4 regions of the Hylemonella sp. GW821-FHT12C09 genome follow, and region 4 is predicted to be linked to each of the others. Evidence: predicted binding sites of a transcription regulator. Region 4 holds the regulator's gene; each other region holds the start of a gene.
The links. The regulator sigma-54, encoded in region 4, starts transcription at its own class of promoters, with help from an activator protein. The targets are predictions, from matches to a motif close to TGGCANGNAANCTGCTTT.
Positions count from the first base shown of each region.

Region 1 (4,208 bases), on a different contig from region 4:
ACGTTCTCCAGCTCATTGCTGGTTTCTTGCGTGAGCCTGTGTGTCGCCTGGCTGATGGCCAAGGCCTGGGTCACGACGGAGTCGGGTGCACCGACGCCACTGGGCTGAGCCAGCACACGTCCTCCCGACTGGATGAAAGCTTGGACCTCGCCGGCCAGGACCTTGGGCACCAGGAGCAGCTCCAGCCCTAGCGCACGTGCCAGCTCGTGGACCGTGGCCAGCTTGGGGTCAAAGCCGGACTCCACGCGCCCGACCGTGACACGGCTGGTGCCGGCCTTCAGGGCCAGTTCTTCCTGGGTCAAGCCCTGCGCCTTGCGGGCTGACTCGAGAGTGTCGATGATGCTAAGCCTATTTCTCATTCAGAGACCTTTGATAAGCCTAATTATCATGGCTCGTCGAGATAAATCAAGTAAATGTATATTACAAGATTCATAATCTGCTAAATATAAAAGGAATTTGTCATTATGGGGCTACTTGGAGCATTCAGAACTGGGTTCGAGAGGTTCAAGGCACGCGGGCTGAAGTGTGGGGCCGAAAGGGCCTCCGCGCCTCAGGTTAGGCTGGAACCCGATGCTCGAACCTAGCAGTGATTCAGCAAGGAGTTCATGCTTTGGGCACGTAAGGGCGCTGTGAAGCGCTTTTACCTAGCCGGAACTACTCTGGCCGGTACAGCAAATTAATGTTTATTCCAGTAATTTGATGTGATTCACAACCGCCCCCCACCAGGGCCACGGCACTGGCGGAATGGTGCGGGCTGCAAGTGGGGCGGCGCCCCCAGTGCCCCGGATCGAAGCGCCCGGCCAGGCTGGCCACCGCCGCGCTTTCCAGTGCCTCGTCGGTGGACATGGGGGGCAGCAGGCCGGCCAGACGCTCGGCGAGCATGGACTTGCCGGCGCCCGGCGGGCCGCTGAAGAGGATGCTGTGGCCGCCGGCCGCAGCGATCTCCAGGGCCCGTTTCGCACCGGCCTGGCCTTTGACGTCGGCCAGATCGGGGCCCTCGTCCCGGGGTTGCAGCGGCTGCGTAGCCAGGCGTGACCAGGCGGGTGAGTCGCTCACGGCCGGGTCGCGGCTGGGCACGAATTGCTGCACCACATCGAGCAGATGACCGGCCCTGTAGATGATGATGTCCGGCACCAGGGCGGCTTCCTCGGCGCTGCCCGGCGGCAGCACCAGCCGGGTTGGCATGGCACGCAGGGCCAGCGCCATGGCCAGCGCGCCGCGTATCGGGCGCAGCTCGCCCGAGAGCGAGAGTTCGCCCGCAAATTCGTGACCGGTCAGGGCGGCTGGGTCGATCTGCCCGCTGGCTGCCAGGATGCCCAGCGCGATGGGCAGGTCGAAACGGCCGGAGTCCTTGGGCAGGTCCGCGGGCGCCAGATTGACCGTGATGCGCTTGTTGTGCGGGAATTCCAGCCCGGCGTTCAGGATGGCCGAGCGCACGCGTTCGCGTGCTTCCTTGACTTCGGTCTCGGCCAGCCCCACCAGCGTGAAGCTGGGCAGGCCGTTGGCGAGATGGACTTCCACCGTGACCGCGGCGGCCTCCAGCCCCAGCAGGGCCCGGCTATGCACCAGTGACAGGCTCATGACAACTTCCTCCACAAATCGGTGCAAATCTTGTGCTTGCTTGTCAGAAGACGCACGCAATTGGTGCAATCTGTATGTTTGTACAGCTATCTTAACGCAGCTTGTACGGATACGTGTACACATTCGTGTGGAAATTCTGTGGGCGAGAGCTGGCACGGTCCCTGCTTATCCAGTTCGTCCCCTTTAACCCTCTGATGGAGTAAGACATGAACCTGAAATCCAAGATCGCCCTGGCCGCCCTGACCCTGACCGCTGGCTCTTCTGTCATGGCCCAGCTGGCCTACAACGTGGGCGCTGTCAGCGAATACCGTTACCGCGGTATCGCCCAGTCTGCCCTGGCCCCGGCCGTGCAAGGCGGCGTGGACTATGCCCACAGCAGCGGCTTCTACGTTGGCGCATGGGCTTCGCAGATTCGTTGGATCAAGGAAGCTGGCACGGCCGCCAACGTGGAAACGAAGGGCGACGTTGAACTCGACCTGTATGGCGGTTACAAGGGCGCGATCACCAAAGATCTGTCCTATGACGTTGGCTACCTGCGCTACGAGTACATCGGCAACACCTACAAGGACGCTTCTCCTGCATCGAATGTCAACGCCAATACCGACGAGGCTTACGGTGCTCTGAGCTACGGCGCTTACACCTTCAAGGTTTCTTACGCCTTCTCCGACCTGTTCGGCTACGCAAAGAGCAGTGGCAGCACCTACTATGACCTGTCGGGCACCTTTGACCTGGGCAGCGGTTACTCTGTCGTCCCGCACGTGGGCTACCAGGCAATCGAGGGTGCCGCCAACAAGCAATATAGCTACACGGATTACTCGGTCACGCTGGCCAAGGATCTGGGCAAGGGCCTGTCCGCTACCATCGCAGCGGTCGGTACCGACGGCAAGGCCAGTCTCTACAAGGTCAACGGTCGCCAACTGGAAGCCGCCACTGTTGTGCTGGGTGTGAAGTACACCTTCTAAATTCAACTCAAACCAGAGGAGAACCCATGAAACTCGTTACAGCCATCATCAAACCTTTCAAGCTGGATGAGGTGCGAGAAGGCCTCTCGGCCATCGGGGTGCAGGGCATCACCGTCACCGAGGTCAAGGGCTTTGGCCGCCAGAAAGGTCATACCGAGTTGTACCGCGGTGCCGAATACGTGGTCGACTTTCTGCCCAAGGTGAAGATCGAGGCGGCCGTGTCCGACGAGCTGGTCGATCGCGTCATCGAGGCGATTGAAGGCTCGGCGCGTACCGGCAAGATCGGCGACGGCAAGATCTTTGTGTACAACCTCGAGCAGGTCGTGCGTATCCGCACCGGTGAAACCGGCAAGGAAGCGCTCTGAGGCTCCCACAACAAGAGAGAACACTGACATGAAAAAACTAATCGTCTCCTTCGTGCTGGGCCTGGGCCTGCTGGCCGGCTCGGCTGCCGTCTGGTCCCAGACCGCCCCGGCCACCGAGGCCGCCGCTCCTGCAGCGGCTGCCGCCCCGGCTGCTGCGGCGCCCGCAGACGCTGCTGCACCGGCTGCTGCCGCACCCGTGCCCAACAAGGGCGATACCGCCTGGATGATGGTGGCCACCCTGCTGGTCATCATGATGACCGTGCCCGGCCTGGCCCTGTTCTACGGCGGCCTGGTCCGCAGCAAGAACATGCTGTCGGTGCTGATGCAGGTCATGGTGACCTTCTCGCTGATCGTGGTGCTGTGGTTCATCTACGGCTACAGCCTCGCGTTCACGGAAGGCAATGCCTTCATCGGTGGTTTTGACCGCCTGTTCATGAAGGGTGTCTGGGACAACGTCGCGGGAACCTTCGCCAGCGCTGCCACGTTCAGCAAGGGCGTGGTGATCCCCGAGATCGTGTTCGCAGCCTTCCAGGCCACCTTCGCCGGCATCACCTGCGCGCTCATCGTCGGCGCCTTTGCCGAACGCATGAAGTTCTCGGCTGTGCTGATGTTCATGGCCCTGTGGTTCACCTTCAGCTATGCGCCGATCGCCCACATGGTCTGGTTCTGGATGGGCCCGGACGCCTACACTGCCAAGGAAGTCGTTGATGCCATGAACGGCAAGGCCGGCTACATCTGGCAGATGGGCGCGCTGGACTTCGCCGGCGGTACCGTGGTGCACATCAACGCCGCCGTTGCTGGCCTGGTGGGTGCCTACATGGTGGGCAAGCGTATTGGCTACGGCAAGGAAGCCATGGCCCCGCACAGCCTGACGCTGACCATGGTCGGTGCCTCCCTGCTGTGGGTGGGCTGGTTCGGTTTCAACGCCGGCTCCGCCCTGGAAGCCAACGGCTTCGCCGCCCTGGCCTTCGCCAACACCTTCGTGGCTACCGCCGCTGCCGTGCTGGCCTGGTCCATCGGTGAGGCGCTGCTCAAGGGCAAGTCCTCCATGCTGGGTGCCGCTTCCGGCGCCGTTGCCGGCCTCGTGGCCATCACCCCCGCTGCCGGCAACGTCGGTATCGGTGGCGCGCTGATCATCGGCCTGGTCGCCGGTTTCGCCTGCCTGTGGGGTGTCAGCGGCCTGAAGAAGATGCTCGGTGCCGACGACTCGCTCGACGTGTTCGGCGTGCACGGTATCGGCGGCATCGTCGGCGCTCTGCTGACTGGCGTGTTCAACAGCCCGGCCCTGGGTGGCCCGAGC
Region 1 is NZ_JBXAQQ010000006.1:265,777-269,984, forward strand. Features, by position in the region: gene AC1RRP_RS12265 (helix-turn-helix transcriptional regulator) at 1-359, opposite strand, end outside; partial or broken gene AC1RRP_RS12270 (YifB family Mg chelatase-like AAA ATPase) at 712-1,581, opposite strand; gene AC1RRP_RS12275 (TorF family putative porin) at 1,788-2,543, shown strand; gene glnK (P-II family nitrogen regulator) at 2,570-2,908, shown strand; gene AC1RRP_RS12285 (ammonium transporter) at 2,937-4,208, shown strand, end outside.
Region 1: AC1RRP_RS12275 (TorF family putative porin) is a predicted target of sigma-54. The motif match lies at 1,732-1,749, and genes of this name have one in related genera.

Region 2 (4,208 bases), on a different contig from region 4:
ACCAGTTCTACATCGACGAGTTCATCCGCCTGGGCCACGAGCTCATGCAGGACGCCGGGAGCGACTACGCCGCTTTCATCGAGCCCGGTAACGTGGTGACCCGCCGCGTGGGCGAGGCCGCGCAGGCCGGGGATGCGCTGGGCAAGGCGCCGCCCAGGCTGCCGCAGATGCCGGCCTACCACCTGGTGCGCCCGGATGGCAACGGCATCACCATGGTCAACATCGGCGTGGGCCCGGCCAACGCCAAGAACATCACCGACCACATCGCCGTGCTGCGCCCGCACGCCTGGCTCATGCTGGGCCACTGCGCCGGCCTGCGCAACGGCCAGCAGCTGGGCGACTACGTGCTGGCCCACGCCTATGTGCGCGAAGACCACGTGCTGGACGAAGAGCTGCCGCTGTGGGTGCCCATCCCCGCGCTGGCCGAGGTGCAGGTGGCGCTGGAGCAGGCGGTGGCCGAGGTCACCGGCTTGCACGGCGCCGAGCTCAAGCAGATCATGCGCACCGGCACCGTGGCCACCACCGACAACCGCAACTGGGAGCTGCTGCCCGACAACCAGCCGCAGCGCCGCTTCAGCCAGAGCCGCGCCGTGGCGCTGGACATGGAGTCCGCCACCATCGCCGCCAACGGCTTCCGCTTCCGCGTGCCTTATGGCACCCTGCTGTGCGTGAGCGACAAGCCCCTGCACGGCGAGATCAAGCTGCCCGGCATGGCCAACCATTTCTACCGCGAGCGCGTGGACCAGCACCTGCGCATCGGCATCCGCGCGCTGGAGCTGCTCAGACTGGCCGGCATGAACCAGCTGCACAGCCGCAAGCTGCGGAGTTTTGCGGAAGTGGCGTTTCAGTGAATCGCGAGCTGAGGTACGGGCGACTGAAGAGCGCTTGGATTTTCACGCGTTCAGTCGTGCTGGCTGCGGTGGTGCCTGTGCTTATTTTTGTTCTACTAATTCTGCTGGTTGCCGGTCGCAATGCAATCGGCCATTCCAGGACGCTTTTTTTCTCCGGGGTGATCGTATCGGCTGGCCACCTCTTGTTCTTGGGGCTGCCTGCTGTCTTCGTACTGCAACGACTCGGTCGACTCAACTTCCGTTCATTGCTTGCGACAGGTTTTACCGTTGGGGCTTTGCCTACGGCATGTGTTTTTCTGATCATGTGGGCAACAGCGCCAGAAGTGTCTACCCCGTGTCAGGCAAACCCGGAGTGTTTATCCGACACGGATAGTCAGATGGGCTGGCATGTTTGGGTCACGAGCCTGTGCGCGGGAGGTCTGGGTCTTGCCGGAGCCCTGAGCTTCTATGCATCATCGTGGAAGACGTGGTTGTTCCAGAAACCGGCTCAACTCGAACATCGCACAGACGGGAGTTGAACCATGGCAACGTCCCCTTTCGTCGACGCCCGCATCCAGTCCATCGGCGGCTGGCGCGCCGAAACCCTGGCGCACATGCGCCGCCTGATCCACGAGGCTGATCCGCAGATCACCGAGGACTGCAAGTGGTCCAAACCCACCAACCCCATGGGCGTGCCCGTGTGGTCACACGGTGGCATGGTCTGCACGGGCGAGTCCTACAAGCAGACGGTCAAGCTGACCTTCATGCGTGGTGCGGCCCTGGCCGATCCGCAGCGGCTCTTCAACGCCAGCCTCGAAGGCAACGCACGCCGCGCCATCGATATCCGGGAAGGCGAGCTTCCCGAGGCCGAGCCCTTCAAGGCCTTGGTCCGGGCTGCGGTGGCGGAGAACCTGCGCGCGGGCACAAAGAAGTCTTAGAGCCGAGTTGGATCCGGGTTTGCCTGGATGAAGCTGCCGCCATGACAGACCATCTGTCGAAGATCGACGTGACTCTTTTGGGGGATAGGCGGGCGCCATGATGGTCGCTAGGATGTGGCGACCCGCATTACCTTGGTCTCATATGTACGCGTGCCCGTCCTGCCAGGCAATGAGCATCAGCTTCTTCCGCAAGTGGTTGTCCTCCCCCACGCTTCCCGCCTGTTGTTCGTCGTGTGGACGCTACTCCTATGCGCACCGTTCCTCTGGCGGTGTCGGCTTGGTCGTTGCCGCATTCGGAATCACGGCCAGTGGTTTTGCGGCCTCGGCGGCGCAGGCACTTTGGCCTCTGCTGTGCGGCATCGTTGCGGCGATGGTCTTCTACATTTGGCACTGGCACCGGGCCCGGCTGGAGACGCTGTCGCCTGAGCTGGTATCGCAGGCGCGAAAGACAGAGGCCATGGGCGCCCTTGCCTTGCTGATCGCTTTCTTCCTGAATTGACAAGGCTTTCCGCATGCGCGCGTGAGCGCCTTCCTCTGCCTTCCTGATCGCATCAGTCTGTCTTGTTCTTGTTTCCATACAAGACGAACGGCAAAACCATCTGCGTTCATTGGCATACATGTTGCATGTCTACATGTATACAAGATCGAATGCAACAAGATGGTGCAGCCCACAACCCCAGTTTCCGGTGCCCAAGACCAGGCTCAGTCCACGGCGTCGCCGCAAGCCTGGATCTCCCGTTATGAGACGGCGCTGCCGGGTGGAAGCGGGCCGCTGAGCGGTTTGCGTTTTGCGGTCAAGGACAACATCGACGCGGCCGGCCTGCCCACCACGGCGGCCTGCCAGGCCTTTGCGTTCCAGCCCGCCGCGCATGCGGCCGTGGTGCAGCGCTTGCTCAGCGCTGGTGCATCGCTGCTGGGCAAGACCAACCTGGACCAGTTCGCCTGCGGCCTGAACGGCACGCGTTCGCCCTGGGGGCCGGTGCCCAATGCGTTCAACGCTGCCTATGTGTCCGGCGGCTCCAGTTCCGGCTCGGCCTATGTGGTGGCCACGGGGCAGGCCGATTTCTCGCTGGGCACGGACACGGCCGGTTCGGGCCGGGTGCCCGCGGGCCTGAACAACATCGTCGGCCTCAAGCCGTCCAGGGGGCTCATCAGCACACGCGGTGTGCTGCCCGCGGCGCAGAGTGTGGACTGTGTCTCCATCTTCGCGCGCAGCGTGGGCCTGGCGGCGCAGGTGCTGGCGGCCGCGCGCGGCTACGACCCGCTGGACCCGTACGCGCGCGAACTCGACATGGTGTCGCAGCCTTTCCCGGCGGCCTTCCGTTTTGGTGTGCCGGACCAGCTGGAGTTCTACGGCGATGCGCTGGCCGAGGCGGCGTACAAGGAAGCGTTGGCGCAGTTGCGCGCGCTGGGCGGCGTGGAAGTACGCATCGACTTCTCGCCGTTCGCACAGGCCGCCACCTTGCTCTATGAAAGTGCGCTGGTGGCCGAGCGTTACGCGGCCATTCGTACGTTCTTCGATGCGCACGAGGGCGAGGTCATCGAGCCGGTGCGCAGCATCATCGGCAAGGGCAAGGCTTACAGCGCCGCTGATCTGTACGAAGCACAGACGCAATTGCGTGCCCTGGGCCAGCGCGCGGCCGAGGTCTGGAAGGGCATGGACCTGATGTGCGTGCCCACCGCACCCACGCACTACACCATCGCGCAGATGCAGGCCGACCCCGTGGTGCTCAACCGCAAGCTCGGTGCCTATACCAACTTCGTCAACCTGCTGGACTACGCCGCGCTGTCGGTGCCCAGCTGCATCCGCAAGGACGGGTTGCCCTTCGGCATCACGCTGATCGGCCCCTGCGCCAGCGACTGGCAACTGGCCGAGCTGGGCCAGCGTTTCCACCAGGCCACCGGTCTCACGCTGGGCGCCATCGGCGAGCGGCTGCCGGCACCCGTCGCCATTCCCGGCATCCGCCCGCGCGCCACGGTGAAAGTGGCCGTGGTGGGCGCCCACCTCTCGGGCATGCCGCTCAACAGCCAGCTCACCGAGCGCGGTGCGCGCCTGCTCGCGGCCACCGAGACCGCGCCCGACTACCGCTTTTATGCCCTGGCCGGCACCGTCCCGCCCAAACCCGGCCTGCTGCGGGTGGCGCCGGGGCAGGGCGCGCGCATCCAGCTCGAACTCTGGGAGATGCCCGTCGAGCACTACGGTTCCTTCGTCGCCCTGGTGCCCGCGCCGCTGGGCATCGGCACGCTGGCGCTGGCCGACGGCAGCAGCGTGCAGGGTTTCCTGTGCGAGGCGCAGGCCCTGCAGGGCGCGCTGGACATCACGCTTTTCGGCGGCTGGCGCGCCTACCTGGCTTCGCTCCAGGTGGCGCAGGCCCCCCATACCCATCCCTTCCCTTAACCCCTAGCAGGAGCGCTCCATGAAAGACCAGTCCCTCACTTC
Region 2 is NZ_JBXAQQ010000003.1:402,587-406,794, forward strand. Features, by position in the region: gene AC1RRP_RS07800 (AMP nucleosidase) at 1-851, shown strand, start outside; gene AC1RRP_RS07805 (DUF1801 domain-containing protein) at 1,373-1,768, shown strand; gene AC1RRP_RS07810 (hypothetical protein) at 1,938-2,267, shown strand; gene atzF (allophanate hydrolase) at 2,427-4,166, shown strand; gene AC1RRP_RS07820 (ABC transporter substrate-binding protein) at 4,186-4,208, shown strand, end outside.
Region 2: atzF (allophanate hydrolase) is a predicted target of sigma-54. The motif match lies at 2,378-2,395, and genes of this name have one in related genera.

Region 3 (4,208 bases), on a different contig from region 4:
GCCCTGTGGGCGCCGACGCACGACGAAGCCCTGGACCAGCTGGCCACACCAGGCGCGGCGCACCGCCCCGTCATGTGGCGCGGCATCGCGGCCTATCGCAGCCATGCTGCTGCCCAGGCCGTGCGCTCGCTGGGCGCGGCTTATCCCGTGGTGGAGCAGTTGGTCGGGCCAGAAAATTTCGAGGCGCTATCGCGCCTGTTATGGCGTGAGCGACCGCCACAGCGCGGTGATCTGGCGCAATGGGGCGCGGCCCTGGCGGCACAGATCGAGGCGCTGCCCGAGCTGATAGCGGATCTGCCTTTTCTGGCCGACGTGGCGCGGGTTGAATGGGCCCTGCACAGCATGGGCACGCTGGGCGACGCGCAGGCAGAACCCGCCAGCTTCACGCTGCTGGCGCACGAGGATCCCGCAAACCTGTGGCTCGATCTGGCCCCCGGTACGGCCTGCTTCAGCAGTGTCTGGCCGGTGGTGACGCTGATCGAGGCGCCCGGCAGCGCGCCGCCCCGGCACGCCCACGGCGGCGAAGACGCGCGGGTCTGGCGCTGCGGCTGGCGGCCCAGGCTGTGCGAGGCGCAACCGGGCGAGTCGGCGTTCCTGCGGACCGTGCAAGAAGGAAAGAGTCTGGGCAAGGCGCTGGCCTGTGCGCCAGGCTTCGATTTTGGTACCTGGCTGGCGCCGGCTGTCCATGAGGGGCTGTTGTTGCGCGTCGTGCCGAACCGGGCGGGGCAGGCCTGAGCGCTGCTGAAAAAACACAAGGAGAGTCACACCATGTCAACAACCGACACCCATGGGCGGCCGCTGCCGCTGCGCCTGTGGGCCCGGCTGAGCCAGGGCTTGCAAGCCCTGCAGCCGGCCGCGGCCCTGCTGGCGCGCCTGTACGTGGCGCAAGTCTTCTTCCTGTCCGGTCTGACCAAGCTGCGCGACTGGGAGATCACGGTGGCCCTGTTCACCGACGAGTACCAGGTGCCCCTGCTGTCGCCCGCCCTGGCCGCCTGGCTGGGCACGGCAGGTGAGCTGCTGCTGCCGCTGATCCTCGTGCTCGGTCTGGGTGCCCGCTTCGCAGCCCTGGGCCTGAGTGTGGTGAATGCCGTGGCCGTCATCAGCCTGGCCGAGATCGCACCGGCCGCGCTGCAGCAGCACATTCTTTGGGCTGTGCTGCTGGCAGGGCTGGCCATCTACGGCCCCGGGCGCTGGACGCTGGAGCAGCGGGCCTGGCCCTGGTTATTGCAACGCATGGGCCGGGGGGCGGGGCTTACCAGTTGACGTCGCGGTCCGGTGTCGCGCCGATCTTGTGGATGCTCAGGTCGGCGCCGTCAAACTCCTCCTCCTGGCTCAGGCGCAGGCCCATGGCAAGCTTGAGCGCACCGTAGACCACGAAGCCACCCATCAGCGCCCACAGCACACCCAGGCCGGTGCCGATCAGCTGGGCCGTGAGGGTGACGCCACCCAGGCCGCCCAAGGCCTTGCTGCCGAAGATGCCGGCGGCGATGCCACCCCAGGTGCCGCACAGCCCATGCAGGGGCCACACGCCCAGCACGTCGTCGATCTTCCACTTGTTCTGAGTGAGCGTGAACATGGAAACGAAGATGGCGCCGGCCACGCCGCCCACCACCAGTGCGCCCAGCGGGTGCATCAGGTCGGAACCCGCGCAGACCGCCACCAGGCCGGCCAGGGGGCCGTTGTGTACGAAACCCGGGTCGTTTCTGCCCACCAGCAAGGCCGCCAGCGTGCCGCCGGCCATGGCCATGAGCGAGTTCACGGCGACCAGGCCCGAGATCTTGTCCAGGGTCTGGGCGCTCATGACGTTGAAGCCGAACCAGCCGACCACCAGTATCCAGGCGCCCAGGGCCAGGAAAGGAATGCTCGAAGGCGGGTGGGCCGAGATGCCGCCATCCTTGCGGTAGCGGTTGTAGCGTGCACCCAGCAGCAGCACGGCCGGCAGGGCGATCCAGCCGCCCACGGCATGCACCACGATGCTGCCCGCGAAGTCATGGAACTCCTCGCCCGTCGCGGCCTTGATCCAGGCCTGGATGCCGAAGTGCTGGTTCCAGGCGATGCCTTCGAAGAAGGGATAGACCAAGCCGACGATGATGGCCGTGGCGATGAGCTGGGGCCAGAACTTGGCACGTTCGGCAATGCCGCCCGAGATGATGGCCGGAATGGCGGCGGCAAAGGTCAAGAGGAAAAAGAACTTCACGAGTTCGTAGCCGTTCTTGGCGACCAGCTGGTCGGCCCCGACCAGGAAGCCCGTGCCGTAGGCTACGCCATAACCGACGAGGAAATAGACCACGGTGGAGACCGAGAAGTCCACCAGGATCTTGATCAGCGCATTGACCTGGTTCTTGCGCCTGACGGTGCCTAGTTCCAGGAAGGCAAAGCCGGCGTGCATGGCCAGGACCATGATGGCGCCGAGCAGGATGAACAGGGCATCAGCGCCCTGTTTTAGTGCGTCCATTTTGAGATCTCCGAATAAATGCTTCTGTCTGGTGCAAAAACCAGAATTTTTAAGAAATGCACCAATGACAAGCAAAATCCAGGCCAAACTGCGCCAAGCGGGTGCAGTGAACGCACCAAGCCGGGATGGCACGAGCCACAAACCGGGTCGGTAGAATCCGTCGATGGAAGCTTTTCTGATTTCGACCGGCCTGGTCGCGCTGGCCGAAATGGGCGACAAGACGCAGCTTCTGGCCCTCATCCTGGCGGTCCGCTTTCGCAAACCCTGGCCCATCGTGGCCGGCATCCTGGTCGCCACCGTGGTCAACCATGCCTTGGCGGGCGCCGTCGGGGCCTGGGTCACCACGGTGCTGGGCCCGGTCTGGCTACGCTGGATTCTGGGCCTGTCCTTCCTGGCCATGGCCGCCTGGATGCTGATCCCCGACAAGTTCGACGACGATGACGACGCGTCCCAGGCGCCGCGCTGGGGTGTGTTCGGCACCACCGTGATCGCTTTCTTCCTGGCCGAGATGGGCGACAAGACGCAGATCGCCACCGTGATGCTGGCCGCGCAATACCAGGCCTGGGCCTGGGTGGTCGCTGGCACCACGCTGGGCATGATGCTGGCCAACGCCCCGGTGGTCTGGCTGGGCGAGCGCATGACGCGCCGTATTCCGATCCGCCTGGTGCACCTGGTCTCGGCAGGGATCTTCGTGGTGCTGGGCCTGGCGGTGCTGTTCGGCTGGGGCGCTTAGGGCCTGTGCGCCCTAACCCGGCTTGCGCCGGTAGATCACGTGATAGGCCAGGCCCACCAGCACACTGCCGCCGACCAGATTGCCCGCGATCACCGGCAGCAGATTGCCCAGCATGCCATTCCAGGTGACCGGTGGTGTGGCGCCCAGCGGGCCGAAGTGTTGCAGGAGCATGGCCAGCGGCATCAGGTACATATTGGCGATGCTGTGCTCGAAGCCGGCCGCGACAAAGGCCATGATGGGTGGCACCACGGCCACCGCCTTGTCCACCACGCTGCGCCCGGCCATGGCCATCCACACGGCCATGCAGACCAGCACATTGCACAGCACGCCGCGAAAGAAGGCCTGCAGCGGCGACAGGTCCTGCTTGGCCAGCGCGATCTTCACGACCTGCTGGCCGATGGCACCGCCGTTCAGATCCGTGTGGCCGCTGGCAAACACCAGCACCGCCAGGCCGGCCGCGCCGATAAAGTTGGCTGCGCACACCAGCACCCAGTTGCGCAATACCTCGGCACTGCGGATGCGGCCATCGGCCCAGGCCATGGCCAGCAGGTTGTTCCCGGTGAAGAGCTCGGCGCCCGCCACGACGACCAGCAACAGGCCCAGCGAGAACACCAGGCCGCCTCCGATGGCTGTCGCGGCAAAACCGAGGGTGGCATCGGACTTCACCAGCACGAAAAGCATGGCTCCCAGGCCGATGAAGGCACCGGCCAGCACACCCAGCATCAGCAGGGGCAATGTGGCCAACCTGGCTTTGGTCACGCCGACCGATTCGATGCGCTGGGCGATTTCGCTCGGGGCGTAGGCGTCGGATCCGTACAGCTCGGACATGGGTTACTCCGGTATCGGGTGGTGAAGACTTGGACTTATACTAATCCTCAGCGCCGATTTGAACCCGATTGCGGGCGCCGGAACCCTGGAGTTCCGAAGTTCAGCTAAACAGGCAAGGTGTTTCCGCCATCTGAGACCCGGCCCAGCTGAACGCTATGCCGGGTTTTGTTATTTAAGCCACCGATGTTGATT
Region 3 is NZ_JBXAQQ010000006.1:89,094-93,301, reverse strand. Features, by position in the region: gene AC1RRP_RS11455 (HvfC/BufC family peptide modification chaperone) at 1-735, shown strand, start outside; gene AC1RRP_RS11450 (DoxX family protein) at 769-1,263, shown strand; gene AC1RRP_RS11445 (ammonium transporter) at 1,253-2,455, opposite strand; gene AC1RRP_RS11440 (TMEM165/GDT1 family protein) at 2,619-3,188, shown strand; gene AC1RRP_RS11435 (formate/nitrite transporter family protein) at 3,201-4,016, opposite strand; gene metX (homoserine O-succinyltransferase MetX) at 4,200-4,208, shown strand, end outside.
Region 3: AC1RRP_RS11445 (ammonium transporter) is a predicted target of sigma-54. The motif match lies at 2,524-2,541, and genes of this name have one in related genera.

Region 4 (4,208 bases):
TTTCCCCTCCTCCGCCTCCTGCTGTGCGCGGCCTGCGCCTTGACGGCGGGCGTGGCCGGTGCCGAGACGGCCGATGCCAAGAAGCCGATGAACATCGAGGCCGATGCGCTGCGCTATGACGACCTCAAGCAGATCAGCGTCTTCAGCGGCAATGTGGTGCTGACCCGCGGCTCCATCATCATCAAGGGCACACGCATCGAAGTGCGCCAGGACCCGCAGGGTTACCAGTTCGGCGTGGTGACGGCCGAGCCGGGCCAGCGCGCCTTCTTCCGCCAGAAGCGTGACGGCGAGGACGAATACATCGAGGGTGAGAGCGAGACCATCGAATACGACGGTCGCGCCGACGTGTTCAAGCTCATCAAGGACGCCCGGCTGCGCCGCCTGCGTGGCACCCAGGTGGCCGATGTGGTGACGGGCAACATCATCCAGTACAACAGCCTGACGGACGTCTTCACGGTGGACGGCAGCCCGCAAAAGGGCGGCGAGCGTGTGCGCGCCACCCTGACGCCGCGCAACGAGACGGCCGCGCCACCGGCCCCGCGCGCCAGCGCGCCCCTGCGCACCGACAACACCCTGGGCGGAGGGCGCAAGTGAGCGACAGCCTGCAGACCGCCGCCGGCACCCTGCCGCCCGATTCCCAGCCTGACTCGGCTGTGGCCCAGGACACGCTGCCCGGCGGCGAACCCAGCCGCCTGGAGGCACGCCACCTCAAGAAGTTCTACGGCAGCCGCGAGGTCGTCAAGGACGTCTCGCTGACCGTGCGCAAGGGCGAGGTGGTGGGTCTGCTGGGGCCCAACGGCGCGGGCAAGACCACGTCCTTCTACATGATCGTGGGCCTGGTGCGTGCCAGCGCCGGCGAGATCCTGATCGACGACGATGCGGTCGCGCACATGCCCATCCACCAGCGTGCGCGTCTGGGCCTGAGCTACCTGCCGCAGGAGGCGTCGATCTTCCGCAAGCTCAACGTCGAGGACAACGTGCGCGCCGTGCTGGAACTGCAGCATGGCGAAGACGGCAAGCCCCTGCGCAAGGACGAGATCGAGCAGCAGCTCACCGCCCTGCTGCAGGACCTGCGCGTGGAGCATCTGCGCGCCTCGCCGGCACTGGCGCTGTCCGGTGGCGAGCGCCGCCGCGTGGAGATCGCGCGCGCCCTGGCCACGCAGCCGCGTTTCATCCTGCTGGACGAACCCTTCGCCGGCATCGACCCGATCGCGGTGATCGAGATCCAGCGCATCATCAGCTTCCTGAAAGCGCGTGGCATCGGCGTGCTCATCACCGACCACAACGTGCGCGAGACCCTGGGCATCTGCGACCACGCCTACATCATCAGCGAGGGCCGCGTGCTGGCCCAGGGCACCCCGGCCGAGATCGTCAACAACGCCGACGTGCGCCGGGTCTACCTGGGCGAGCACTTCAAGATGTGACTATGGCCCCCACGCTCGGCACTGGCGTGCCCTCGCTGCCTCCCGAGGGGGCTGAGGCCCGCGGCTCCAAGCCTGCCTGCGCAGGCTTGGACGGGCTGAAGAGACACGCACGTCTCGTGCCGTCATGTCTCGCGCCTTGGGGCGGCCCGGCGGCGCTCACGCCGAACCCTCTGGCTGATCGAATCAGGTACACATGAAACAGGGACTGTCGCTGCGGGTCTCCCAGCATCTGGCGCTCACGCCCCAGCTGCAGCAGTCCATCCGCCTCCTGCAACTCTCCACGCTGGAGCTGAACCAGGAAGTCGAGCAGCTGCTCGACGAAAACCCCTTTCTGGAGCGTGCCGACGACAGCGTCGAGCGCGAGGCCCACGGCCTGGAGCGTGCCGACACCCCGGTGTCGCAGGACGAGGCCGACTACGACTACAGCAGCACCCCGGCCAGTGAGGGACCGGACGAAACCGCGGCGGTGACCAGCCTGGAGAGCGAGGGCAGCTGGGAGGGGGACGGCAGCGTGGACATGTCGCCCGACGACAGCGAGTGGGGCGGCGACGCCCCGGCGCGCAACGGCGCGCGCGAGGACGACGAAGCCGACGCCACGGAGCTGGCGCGCAGCCAGGAGTCGCTGCAGGACTTTCTCAAGCGCCAGGCCCTGTCCCTGCGCCTGGGTGCCGAAGACAGCGCGGCGCTGCAGTTCCTGATCGAGTCGCTCAACGAAGACGGTTACCTGGAGGACCCGATCGAGGAGCTGGCGCGCAGCCTGACCGGGGAGGATCCGGAGCACGAGGAGGCGATGATCGCGCACTTCGCGCTGGCGCTGCGCCTGCTGCAGAGCCTGGAGCCCACGGGCGTGGGCGCGCGCAGCATGGCCGAGTGCCTGCGCCTGCAGTTGCTGGCCCTGCAGGCCGATGCGATGCGGGGTGCGGCGTCCTTGCCCGAACCGGCGGTGGTGGCGCAGGCCCTGCGCATGATCGAGCAGCCGCCCGAACTGCTGGCGCGGCGCGACCTCAGGAAACTGGCCCAGCTCTGCGGCGGCAGCGAGGCCCTGACGCGCGAGGCCCTGGGCCTCGTGGCCCGGCTGGAGCCCAAACCCGGCCGGCGCTTCGTGAACGTCGAGCGCAACGTGATCGTTCCCGACGTGCTGGTGCTGCGCAGCGGCAGCGGAGCGCAGACGCGTTTTCGTGTCCAGCTCAACCCCGACGTGATGCCCAGGCTGCGCGTGCACGACATCTATGCCAACGCGCTCAAGGGCCACAAGGCCGGCGGCCGCGAGGGCGACAACTACGCCGCCCTGCAGCAGCGCCTGCAGGAAGCGCGCTGGTTCATCAAGAACATCCAGCAGCGTTTCGACACCATCCTGCGCGTCTCCAGCGCCATCGTCGAGCGGCAGAAGAACTTCTTCATGCACGGCGAGCTGGCCATGCGCCCGCTGGTGCTGCGCGAGATCGCCGACGAGCTGGGCCTGCACGAGTCCACCATCAGCCGCGTGACCACGGCCAAGTACATGGCCACGCCCTTCGGCACCTACGAGCTCAAGTACTTCTTCGGTTCGGGCCTGGGCACCGAGTCGGGCGGCAACGCCTCCAGCACGGCGGTGCGCGCGCTGATCAAGCAGTTTGTCAACGCCGAAAATGCCAAGAAGCCGCTGTCCGACAGCCAGCTCTCCGAGATGCTCAAGGAGCAGGGCATCGAGTGCGCGCGTCGCACCGTGGCCAAGTACCGCGAAGCCTTGAAAATAGCCCCCGCCAACCTGCGCAAGGCACTCTGACGTGAACCAACTCACTCTTTTTCTTCCCTGCGCCGCCGGCGTGGAGGACTACCTGGCCGCCGAGATCCTGCGGATCACGGAACTGCCCCCGGGCTGCATCACCAAACAGCGTGGTGGTGTGGCGGTGCGTACCTCGTTTGCGCACGCCATGCTGCTCAACCTCTACAGCCGCCTGGCGCAGCGTGTGCTGGTGCTGGTGTCGTACACCGAGTACCGCAGCGAACAGGACCTGTACCGCGCCGCCATGGCCGTGCCGTGGGAGCACTGGTTCACGCCCAAGGAGAGCATCAAGGTCGAGATCACGGCGCAGCACAGCCCGCTGACCAGCCTGAACTTCGCGGCGTTGAAGGTGAAGGACGCGGTCTGCGACCGTTTCCGCGAGACCTCGGGTGGCGTGCGCCCCGATGTGGACACCCAGTGGCCCGATGTGCGCATCTACGCCCACCTGACCACCGACAGCTGCTCGCTCTACATCGACACCTCGGGTGAACCGCTGTTCAAGCGCGGCTGGCGCGAGGACAAGGGCGATGCACCCCTGAAGGAAACCCTGGCGGCGGCCATGATCGCCGCCAGCGGCTGGGCCGAGGGCAACGCCGAGGGTGACCTGACGCCGCTGTACGACCCCTGCTGCGGCAGCGGCACCATCGCCATCGAGGCGGCGCAGATCGCCTGCAACATCGCGGCCGGCTCCCTGCGCCGTTTTGCCTTCGAGAAATACCGGCCCTTCCGCGCCGCCGAATGGGCCACCATGAAGGCCGAGGCTGCGCAGGCGGTGGTCAAACCCGAGCCGGGCCAGGCCGCGCTGATCTACGGTAGCGACGTGTCGCACCGCATGGTGGACTTCGCCGAGCGCAATGCCCAGCGCGCCGGCGTGGCCGACGTGATCGAGTTCCGTGGTGGTGACGCGCTGCAGCGCCTGCCGCCTTGCGCCACACCGGGCGTGATGCTGGTCAACCCGCCCTATGGCGAACGCATCGAGGCTGGCGGCTTCGCGGGGGCTGGCGCGGGCGCCAGGGCCG
Region 4 is NZ_JBXAQQ010000010.1:19,477-23,684, reverse strand. Features, by position in the region: gene lptA (lipopolysaccharide transport periplasmic protein LptA) at 1-594, shown strand, start outside; gene lptB (LPS export ABC transporter ATP-binding protein) at 654-1,424, shown strand; gene rpoN (RNA polymerase factor sigma-54) at 1,618-3,189, shown strand; gene AC1RRP_RS15580 (THUMP domain-containing class I SAM-dependent RNA methyltransferase) at 3,191-4,208, shown strand, end outside.